Regions from separate parts of the Methylobacterium sp. WL8 genome, predicted to be linked through region 3. Evidence: predicted binding sites of a transcription regulator. Region 3 holds the regulator's gene; each other region holds the start of a gene.

Region 1 (3,665 bases), on a different contig from region 3:
GCCCGAGAACCGCGGCCAAGCCGAGCTTCGGCCACCGGCGGCTCTCAGTACGCCGGAGATCGCGCGTGCCGTCGCCGCGGCGATCCTCGCGTTTCGCCCAGGCGTCGGCCATTTCCGCGCAGTACCTTCGTTCGGTGGTCGGGTGGGTCGTCACGTCCGTGTCGTTCCTTCGCCATGGCCGTCGCGATGCACGGCGATCGTGGGGGCCAACGTGCGAGGCGATGGTTCTTTCCGGATCGTCCAGCCCACCTGCGGCCCGCGTTGCCTCGTCGCGTTCCGCCCGCGTATAAACCGCAGAATCCCCACGACACCCAAGAAACGCGCGACGCCATGGCCGGCCATTCCCAGTTCAAGAACATCATGCACCGCAAGGGCCGGGTGGACGCCGTCCGCTCGAAGCTCTTCGGCAAGCTCGCCCGCGAGATCACCGTGGCGGCCAAGCTCGGCCTGCCCGATCCGGCGATGAACGCGCGCCTGCGCGCGGCGATCATCGCGGCGCGCGCCGAAAACGTGCCCAAGGACAACATCGAGCGCGCGATCAAGAAGGCGTCCGGCGCCGACGGCGAGACCTACGAGGAGATCCGCTACGAGGGCTACGGCCCGGGCGGCGCCGCGCTGATCGTCGAGGCGCAGACCGACAACCGCAACCGCACGGCTTCCGACGTGCGCTCGGCCTTCACCAAATCGGGCGGGAGCCTCGCCGAGACCGGCGCCGTCGCCTTCATGTTCGACCGCGTCGGCGTCATCGCGTTCCCGGCCTCGGTGGCCGACGCCGACACGATGATCGAGGCCGCGATCGAGGCCGGCGCCGACGACGTGCGCTCGGACGAGGCCGGCCACGAGATCACCTGCGCGCAGGACTCCTTCGGCGAGGTCTCGAAGGCGCTCGAAGCCCGCTTCGGCGAGCCGACCCGCACGGGCCTCGTCTGGAAGGCGCAGAACACGATCGACGTCGACGACGAGACCGGCGAGAAGCTGATCCGCCTCGTCGAGGTGATCGAGGACCAGGACGACGTGCAGAACGTCTACGTCAACTTCGCCCTGTCCGACGCGCTGGTGGCCAAGCTCGAGGCGTAAGGCTCAGGCCTCAGCGGAGCGAGACCGTCCCGCTGCGGTCGCAGCGATAGGGCGCGACGCCCACCGCCGGGTCCTGCAGCACGCGTCCGCCGGAGGCCTCGCAGCGGGTCTGGAACGAGTCGTGCGGCCCCCAGAAGCTCCAGATCGTGAACATCGGCAGCACCATCATCAGGCAGACGCTGCCGATGACCATGCCCGCCGCCCAGGCGCTGCCGCGCAAGGGCTTGGGCGGCTCCGGGCGCATCGGCGCCATCGGGGCGAGGAAGGCCAGGGTCGGCACCAGCCAGTCGAAGGTGTTCATCCGCCTGCCCCCTCGATCGCTCCGGCGCGGTTCCGGTCACGCCCCGCGCGACGGACGGTAGTTCGGCCGCGCCGAATGCGAAAGGTGCCGGCCCGCGACCGTTTGGCGAAACCGATCGTTCACGCTATGTGCTCACACAGGGCGGGCGTGGCGTTCCGGCCCCGCGCCCGAGGTCTCGCCCATGACGCCCATCCGCATCCTCGGCATCGATCCGGGCCTTCGCCGCACCGGCTGGGGCATGGTGACGGTGACCGGCGCCAAGCTCGCCTACGTCGATTGCGGCGTCGTCACCTCGGACGGCGACCTGCCGCTGGCGCTGCGCCTGCGCGAGCTGCACGAGGGCATCACCCGGATCGTGCGGGATTTCTCGCCCGACGAGGTCTCGGTGGAGGAGACCTTCGTCAACAAGGACGCGCAGGCGACGCTGAAGCTCGGCCACGCCCGCGCCATCGCCCTGCTGGTGCCGGCGCTGGCCGGCGTGCCGGTGTTCGAATACGCGGCGAACCTGATCAAGAAGTCGGTCTGCGGCTCGGGCCACGCCGAGAAGGTGCAGATCCAGGCGATGGTGCGGTTCCTGCTGCCGAAGGCCGAGTTCAAGGTCGCGGATGCGGCCGACGCGCTGGCCATCGCCATCACCCACGTCAACCATCGCGGCGCGCATGCGCTGAAGCGCGCCAACCCGCCCCCCGGCGCGGCAGGCCCCGGCGCCGCGCGGATCGCGGCGGCCCTGGCCAAGCTCGGCTGAGCCCGTCAGTTCACCGCCTTGAACTCGCCTTCGAGGCGCAGGACCACCTCGTCGCCGAGCACCGGCAGGTAGGCGTCGATGCCGAAATCCGAGCGCTTGAGCACAGCGCGGCCGTCGAAGCCCACGGTGTAGGCCTTGTCCACCGGGTGGATGCCGGCCTGGTTGAAGGTCGCGTCGAAGGCGACCGGCTTGGTGATGCCGCGCAGCGTCAGGTCGCCGGTGACCCGCGCCGTGGTCGGGCTCGTCGCCTCGACCGCGGTTGCGACGAAGGTCGCGCTCGGGAACTTCGCGGTGTCGAAGAAGTCCGGCGCCTTGAGGTGCGCGTCGAGCTTCGGGTTCACGCCTGTGACGCTGTCGGTGCCGATCGTGACCGTGAGTCGGATCTTGGCCGGGTCCCTCGGATCGAGCACCGCGTCGCCGGCGACGTCGGTGATCTGGCCGTAATAGGTCGAGAAGCCGAGATGGCTCAGCGACCACGTGATCTTGGCGTGGTCGGGATCGAGGCGGTAGGCGCCCGGCCGCACCTGCGTCGGGTCGGCGCTCGGGGCCGCGGTCTCGGCGGCCCGCGCCGGCGCGAGGGCGAGCGCGAACGCCAGGAGGAGCAGAGGTCCGCGCATCGGGATCGCCTGTGATTGTGACCGAAGGTTTCCGGGCCGTGATCTCACGAAGCTTGGCCGCCCTCAAGGCTCGTACCGCGTTGGATGCCGTGGATGGCGGCGCGGGGCCGCATTCTGTAGGCAGCGCAGATCGAGCGGGACGCGCCGCGCGGATGATCGGGATCTCATGATCGGGAAGCTCAAGGGCGTGGTCGACTCCTTCGGCGAGGACTTCGTCATCCTCGACGTGCAGGGCGTCGGCTACGTGGTGCATTGCTCGGCGCGCACGCTGCAGCGCATGCCCAAGGCCGGCGAACCGGCCGACCTCTCGATCGAGACGCATGTGCGCGAGGACATGATCCGGCTCTACGGCTTCCGCTCGGACGCCGAGCGCGAGTGGTTCCGCCTGCTCCAGACGGTGCAGGGCGTCGGCTCGAAGGTCGCGCTTGGGCTGCTCTCGGTGCTGGAGCCGCCGCAGCTCGCCTCGGCGATCGCGCTGGGCGACAAGACCGCGATCGCCCGCGCGCCCGGCGTCGGCCCGCGGCTCGCCGCCCGCCTCGTCGCGGAGCTGAAGGACAAGGCGCCGTCCTTCGTGCCCCTCGACCCGGCTTTGGTCGCGCTGGCCGGCGCGGTGGAAAACCGCTCCGCGCCCCAGCCCGTCGCGGACGCGATCTCGGCGCTGGTCAACCTCGGCTACGCCCAGCTCCAGGCCTCGGCCGCGATCGCAGCCGCCCTGCGCTCGGCCGGCGAAGGCGCCGAGACCAAGGTGCTCATCCGCCTCGGGTTGAAGGAGTTGGCGCAGTAGGCCGACGGGCCGCGCAGACGCTGGCGCGCGATGGGATCGTGCGCTCGTGATCGCCAAAGCCTTGACCGGCGCGGCGTCGGATGGCATGTGGCCCGCAAGCTAAGGTCTTGAAAACGCATAGTTTTCAAGAATTCTAAACTG
Region 2 (3,665 bases), on a different contig from region 3:
CGCCGTCGGCGGCCCGTCGAGGCCGAGCCGGCGCAGATACCGCCCGAGCCCGTCGGAGGCGGATGCGGCGAGCGTCACCGGGCCGGTGAAGCGCGGGCTCGGATCGGTGTCGATTTCGCCGCTCGCCGTCACGGTCGCCGCGCCCGGCGCCACGGCCGAGAAGCGCCGCAGCAGCAGGCCGCCGGCGCGCTCGATGGTGCCGGCCGCCTTGAGGTCGCTCCATTCCTCGAAGCCGAGCACGGCCGTCTCGACCGACAGGTCGAGGTCGAGCATCACCGGCAGGCCGGACGCCGCCTTGCCCGCCTTGCTACCCAGCTTGGGCAGGCCGCGCGCGAGGAAGGCCTGCCCGCCCGGCGAGAGCAGGAAGGCGTCGAGGTCGAGGCGGCGCGCACCGAGGGTCAGCCCCGCGCGCCAGCGCCGCAGGTCGATCTGGCCGCCGCCGGACAGGCGCAGGACCTGACCGCCCGGATCGATCTCGGCGTCGACGCCCTCGAACCGGACCAGCGCGCCGCTCGCCTTGAACTTGCCACCGAGGGTGAACGGCAGGTAGGCGCCCGCGGCCTGGGCCGGCGGGCCGACCACGAGGCGGGCGCTGCCCTCGGCCTCGGCGACGAGGGCGCGCGGCTCGGAGCCGCGGGTGCCGCGCGGGTCCGCCGGCACGAAGGCGACGCGGGCGTCGGCCTCGAAGCGCGGATGGGTGTCGCCGCCGCCCGAAAGCTTCAGCGCGACCGCGCCGTCCGCCCCCGGCTCGCCGCTGACGAGGGTGAACGGCAGGCCGCCGCTGCTGCCCGAGACCCGCCACGGGCCGACGAGCGCCGGCGCCTGGACCTGCACGGCCTCCGCGTAGAACTGGTCGGTGCGCCCGGTCGACGGCACGAACGTGGTGAGCAGCAGCTGCTGGACGTGAAGGTCTTCGACCGCGAGGTCGCGCCCGCGCAGGGTCTCGCCGAGGCCGGCAGGCACCACGAGGGCGTCGCCTTCGGTCACCGGCAGCTTGATCTCGGCGCGGCCGATCCGCGTCTCCGTGAACCGGACCGCGCCCGACAGCAGCGGGGTCAGGCCGAGCTCGGCCTTGACGAAACGCAGGTCGAGGGCGGGCTTTCCCGCATCGTCGCCGAGGTGCAGGCGGTCGAGGCGCAGGCGCGGCGAGGGCAGCAGCCGCACGTCGATGCGGCCCTCGGTGCGGACCGTCAGCCCGAGCGAGCGGCTCACGGTCGCGTCGACGAAGGCGCGATGGGCCGGCCAGTCGATGAAGGGGGGCACGGCGAGCGCCGCGACCAGGATCAGGATGACGGCGCCCGCGAGCGCGGTCAGAAGGTCACGCACCGTGATCGTTCCGCATGCATCCCGCGCCACCCGGCGGGTTCACGGCGGGCATAGCACGGCCGGCGGCAACCAGCGCCAGCGGGCTTTTGTCGGGGGCCGGCAGGGTCGTTTCAGGCAGGCCGCCGGATATTTACCGGATCGATCGAGCGCCCCCCCCTTCCCTCCCGCTCTGCGGGGGGAGGGAAGGGACGGTCCGCTTATCGCCGAGGGGCGACGACCACGCCCGGGGTGGGTTGAGGCGCCTGCATCTGCTGGCTGCGCTGGATCTCCATGCGCGTGGTGTTGTTCTGCGAGGTGATGTTCTGCTGCAGCGCCCGGGACTCGCTCTGGCGGGCGAAGGACTCGTTGGCGGCGTCGGGGTTGCCCTGCCGGACCTGCGCGAGGGCGGGGGTGGCGGCGAGGACGGCGAGGACGGCGATCGGCACGATGCGCATCGGGCGCTCCTGAATCTCGTGTGGTCTTTAATGATGTGGGTCTTGCGATGATCTGACCAAGCGGCCGAACGACCCTGGGTTCCCCGCCTGCGACTCCCCGCCTGCAACCGTGCGGGGTGGCGACATCGCGTCCGGGCCTCGACGCCGTTCGCGTTTTGGTCCAGGGATTGCCGATGCCGAATTCCTCGCATGCGACGCCGCCTTCCGACGCGGGGCGTGGCCCCAGCTCCATCGCCGCCCGCGCCATGGGGGGCTTGCGCCCGACCGCCGCGTCCTACTTGGATGGCCTGAACGAGGAGCAGCGCCGCGCCGTCGAGGCGACGGAAGGCCCCGTCCTGGTGCTGGCCGGCGCCGGCACCGGCAAGACCCGGGTGCTGACCACGCGCATCGCCCACCTGATCAGCACCGGCCGGGCGCGGCCGTTCGACATCCTGTCGGTGACCTTCACCAACAAGGCCGCGCGGGAGATGAAGCACCGGATCGGCACGCTGGTCGGGCCGGCCGGCGAGGGCATGCCCTGGCTCGGCACCTTCCACGCCATCGGCACCAAGATCCTGCGCCGCCACGCCGAGCTGGTGGGCCTGAAGTCCGACTTCACGATCCTCGGCACCGACGACCAGCTCCGCCTGATGAAGCAGGTGCTCAAGGACCAGAACATCGACGAGAAGCGCTGGCCGGCGCGCGCGCTCGGCCACGTCATCGACGGCTGGAAGAACCGCGGCCTCGGCCCGGACCAGATCCCCGCCGGCGAGGCGCAGGCCTTCGCCTTCGGCAAGGGCGGCGACCTCTACACCGCCTACCAGGCGCGGCTCGTGACCCTGAACGCGGTCGACTTCGGCGACCTGCTGCTGCTGTGCCTCAAGCTGTGGCGCGAGAACCCCGAAGTCCTGACCATCTATCAGGACAAGTTCCGCTACATCCTGGTCGACGAGTACCAGGACACGAACGTCGCCCAGTACCTCTGGCTCCGCCTGCTCGGGCAGACCCGGAAGAACATCGCCTGCGTCGGCGACGACGACCAGTCGATCTACGGCTGGCGTGGGGCCGAGGTCGACAACATCCTGCGCTTCGAGCACGATTTTCCCGGCGCCGTGGTGGTGCGGCTGGAGCGCAACTACCGCTCCACCGGCCACATCCTGGCCGCCGCCTCGGGCCTGATCGCCAAGAACCAGGGCCGGCTCGGCAAGACGCTGCGGACCGAGGACGAGCTCGGCGAGCCCGTCACCGTGTCGGGCGCCTGGGATTCCGAGGAGGAGGCGCGGCTTCTGGCGGAATCGATCGAGTCGCTCCAGGCCAAGCAGCACCCGCTTTCCGAAATCGCGGTGCTGGTGCGGATCTCGGCGCAGATGCGCGAGATCGAGGACCGCTTCGTCCAGCTCGGCCTGCCCTACCGGGTGATCGGCGGCCCGCGCTTCTACGAGCGCGCCGAGATCCGCGACGCGCTGGCGTACCTCCGCGCGACCAAGAACCCGTCCGACGACCTCGCCTTCGAGCGGATCGTGAACACCCCCAAGCGCGGCCTGGGCGACGCGACGCTGCAGCAGCTCCACCTCTATGCCCGCGCCGAGCAGGTGCCGCTCCTGCACGCCGCGCGAAAGCTCTGCGAGACCGACGAGCTCAAGCCGCGCGTCCGCTCGACGCTGCGCGCGCTCACCGAGAGCTTTTCGCGCTGGGCGCGGCTCGTCGAGAGCAACCCGCATTCCGAGGTGGCGCAGACCATCCTCGAGGAATCCGGCTACACCGAGATGTGGCAGAAGGAGAAGTCGGCCGACGCCGCCGGGCGCCTGGAAAACCTCAAGGAGTTCGTCCGCTCCATGGAGGAGTTCCCCGACATGGGCGCCTTCCTCGAGCACGTCTCGCTGGTGATGGAAGCCTCGGAGGCCGAGGGCGCCGACCGCGTCTCGC
Region 3 (3,665 bases):
GAGCATGCGCAACCTCGCCCTCGCCGCGCTCATCGCGCTGGCGCACGAGCCGGAGGGGCTGCTCGGCCCGAGCTTCCAGATGTCGTTTGGGGCGGTGGCCGGCCTCATCGCCTGCGCCCGGCTGATCGACGGGCGCCTGTTCCGCCGCGATGGCGCCGGGCGGATCGGCCGGCTGATCGCCCTGGGGCTGACGACGGTCGTCGGCACGCTCGGCACGACGCTGGTGGCCCAGGTCGCCACCGCACCCTTCGCGACCTACCACTTCCAGACGGTGCAGCCTTTCGGGCTGATCGGTAACGCGCTCACGCTGCCGCTGGTCTCGCTCGCGGTGATGCCGGCGGCGGTGCTCGGCATCGTCGCCTACCCGTTCGCCCTCGATCAGCCGGTCTGGTGGCTGATGGGCCTGGCAGTGCGGGGGATGCTGACGATCTCCGGCTGGATCGAGGGGCTCGGTCGCGCCAACGTGGTGGTGCCGGCTTTCGGCACCGGCGCGCTCGGGTGCCTCGCCGCGGCGCTTCTGCTCGCGACGCTGCCGGTCTCGCGCCTGCGCTGGCTTGCCTTGCCGCCCGCCTTGCTCGGGCTAGGCCTCGCGACGGCGCCGGCCCGCTTCGACATCTACGTCGATCGCCAGGGCAGCGGTGCCGCGGTGCGCCGGATCGACGGCAGCCTCGTCGCCCTCGGCAAGCCGTCGAACTTCGTGCTGGAGCAATGGCTGAAGGCCGACGGCGACGGCCGGACCGGCGCGCAGGCGACCGGTGGTCCCACCTGCGACCGGATTGGGTGCGTCCTGCGGCTCGCCGACGGCCGCGCGGTGGCCCTTCTGAAGGACCGCCGCGGCTTCGCCCAGGATTGCGCCAACGCCGCGGTGTTGATCACGCCGCTCTCCGCGCCGCCCAGCTGCGCCGCAGCCCTCGTCATCGATCGCGCCTACCTCGCCGCCCACGGCGCGGTTGCGATCCGCCTGCAGCCGGACGGCTTCACGGTGAGTCGGACCCGCGAGCCGGGGCGGACGCTGCCGTGGCGACCGGCCCAAGCCCGCGTGCCGGCCAAGCCAGCCGACCAGCCGGTGCCACAATCGCCTTTACCCGGCGAGATCAAGCCGAAGTACGTACCTTTCCAGGGCATGGCGCCGCCGAATCCGCGGACCGAACCGGCGCCCGACGACCCGGTCGCGGACGGCACCGACGCCGAGATGCCGGCGGAGACGCTTCAGTAACGGCGGACGAGGCTGACCAACCGCCCCTGGATCTGGACGCGATCCGGCCCGAGCACGCGGGTTTCGTAGGCGGGGTTGGCCGCTTCCAGTGCGATCGACGAGCCGCGCCGGCGCAGGCGCTTCAGCGTCGCCTCCTCATCGTCGATCAGCGCGACGATGATGTCGCCGGTGTTGGCGGTGTCCTGCTTGCGGATCACCACGAGGTCGCCGTCGAGGATGCCGGCCTCGACCATCGAATCGCCGCGGACCTCCAGTGCGTAGTGCTCGCCGCCGGCGAGGAAGTCCGGCGACATGGTGATCGCGTGGCTCTGGTTCTGGATCGCAGAGATCGGAGTTCCGGCGGCGATCCGGCCCATCACCGGGATCGACACGGAGCGACCGCTGTCATCGACCATCTGCGTCGTCGGCCGAGGCGGCACCGCCTTGGCGCGCCCGCCCTCCACCACGCTCGGGGTGAAGCGGCGTGGCGCGGGCGCCGCCACCGGAGCGGGCGCCGCCATGCGGCCGGCGCCGTCGGGCATCCGCAGGACCTCGATCGCCCGGGCGCGGTTGGGAAGCCGGCGCAGGAAGCCGCGCTCCTCGAGGGCGGTGATCAGCCGATGGATGCCCGATTTCGACTTGAGGTCGAGGGCGTCCTTCATCTCGTCGAACGAGGGCGGGACGCCGTCCTCGCGCATCCGCTCATCAATGAATCGCAGGAGATCCAGCTGTTTACGGGTCAGCATTGGCGAGCTCGCGAGAAAGTGCGGCCGCACGAAGGTGAAGCCGCAGAAACAAAACACGAACACGTTAAACGTTCGTCAAGTGTTCCGCAAGGGTTCTTGTCGCGACGCGCTGCGCGGACAGACGAATTCGTTACGCGACGGTGCCAGCGCGGCAAGGCGAGGTTCAGCCCTCCAGGCTTCGCCGCACGGCGCGGGCCGTGACGGCGGAGACGCGCACGTTCGATTCCTGCGTCACGCCCGCGATGTGCGGCGTCAGGATCAGGTTCGGCACGTCGGCGAACAGTGCCCCGCCCATAGCATCCAGCGGCTCCTCCGCGAACACGTCCAGCGCCGCCCCGCCGAGATGGCCCGACCGGAGCGCGTCGACGACTGCGCGCTCGTCCACCACGCCCCCGCGGGCGGCGTTGATCAGGATCGCGCCCGGCGGCATCCGGGTGATCGCGTCGGAGCCGATCATCCCCCGCGTCGCCTCGGTGAGCGGCACGTGCAGGGAGAGCACGTCGCTCGATGCGATCAGCGCGTCGAGCTCGGCACGCGTCACCGAGCCGTGGGCCGGGCGCCACGCGGTGTCCTCGGGCGTCAGGTACGGGTCGAAGGCCGAGACCGCCATGTCGAGCGCCGCGGCGCGCCGGGCGGTCTCGCGGGCGATGGCACCGAAGCCGACGAGGCCGAGGCGCTTGCCGGCGATCTCGCGCCCCATCGACGCGTTGCGCGGCCACGCCCCCGCCGCCACCTGCGCGCTGGCACCGTAGGCGCCGCGCAGCAGCAGCAGGGCCGTGCCGATCACGTACTCGGCCACCGCGCCGTCGTTGGCGCCGGTCGCGGGATGGACCGCGATCCCGCGGGCGGCGCAGGCCGGCAGGTCGATGTTGTCGAGGCCGACGCCGAGGCGGCCCACCACCTTGAGGTCGGGAGCCGCTGCCAGCAGGTCGCCGCGCACCTGCGTGCGGTTGCGGACGATCAGCCCCGCCGCCTCTTGGAGCGCCGCGCGCAGGGCGTCGGGCCGGTCGACGAGGGTCGGATCGTAGAGCGTCTCGAACCCGGCGAGCTCCGCCCGGATCGCGGCCTCGTCCATGAACTCGCTGATGACGACCTTGAGCATCGCGTGCCGATCCTGTTTCGCGCGGCGGCCGAGCCTCCCCCGCGGGCGTTCCCGTCGGGCGCCGTGCCCGCCTGCGGGGCCGTCATCCTGCGTTGGGACGCATCGGTAAAGGCCGCGCCGGCTCATCGCGAGGGAACGGGCGGGGCGACGCGGTGCCGTTTGGGCTCGGACGGCATTCGTGTCCCGCACATCAGTATTCGGGCGTCGCCGCCCCGGGCGGCGCTGGACCGGCGCGTGATTAACCGCTTCGCAAGGCAAACCGGCTTAGGTTTGGACCCATGAGGTGCGGCCGGCGGCGGCGCCTTTCGACAATGCGTGACCGACGCCGACCCGAGCCGGCGATTCGGAGACACCGGAGCAGTTTCACCATGGCCCTCGACCTCAGCATGCCGATCCTGGTCGTCGACGACTACCAGACGATGGTCCGCATCATCCGCAACCTCCTGAAGCAGCTCGGCTTCGAGGAGGTCGACGACGCCTCCGATGGCACGGCCGCCCTGGCGCGCCTCAAGGGCCGCAAGTACGGCCTGGTCATCTCCGACTGGAACATGGAGCCGATGACCGGCTACGAGCTGCTTCGCCACGTCCGCGCCGACGAGGGCCTGCGCACCACGCCGTTCAT

Evidence for each region. The regulator LexA, encoded in region 3, represses DNA repair genes until DNA is damaged. The targets are predictions, from matches to a motif close to TGTTCNNNNTGTGTTCNG.
Region 1: a site for LexA is predicted at 1,495-1,512, ahead of ruvC (crossover junction endodeoxyribonuclease RuvC). Genes of this name have one in related genera too.
Region 2: a site for LexA is predicted at 1,906-1,923, ahead of FV234_RS05850 (UvrD-helicase domain-containing protein). Genes of this name have one in related genera too.

Annotation. Positions count from the first base shown of each region.
Region 1 covers NZ_VRVF01000012.1:59,482-63,146, reverse strand. The annotation lists gene FV234_RS26605 (hypothetical protein) at 1-154, opposite strand, end outside; gene FV234_RS06995 (YebC/PmpR family DNA-binding transcriptional regulator) at 331-1,077, shown strand; gene FV234_RS06990 (hypothetical protein) at 1,088-1,378, opposite strand; gene ruvC (crossover junction endodeoxyribonuclease RuvC) at 1,560-2,123, shown strand; gene FV234_RS06980 (YceI family protein) at 2,129-2,740, opposite strand; gene ruvA (Holliday junction branch migration protein RuvA) at 2,907-3,524, shown strand.
Region 2 covers NZ_VRVF01000010.1:2,235-5,899, forward strand. The annotation lists partial or broken gene FV234_RS05840 (AsmA family protein) at 1-1,326, opposite strand, end outside; gene FV234_RS05845 (hypothetical protein) at 1,524-1,760, opposite strand; gene FV234_RS05850 (UvrD-helicase domain-containing protein) at 1,934-3,665, shown strand, end outside.
Region 3 covers NZ_VRVF01000002.1:64,785-68,449, forward strand. The annotation lists gene FV234_RS01145 (ComEC/Rec2 family competence protein) at 1-1,216, shown strand, start outside; gene lexA (transcriptional repressor LexA) at 1,210-1,941, opposite strand; gene FV234_RS01155 (hydroxyacid dehydrogenase) at 2,105-3,043, opposite strand; gene FV234_RS01160 (response regulator) at 3,412-3,665, shown strand, end outside.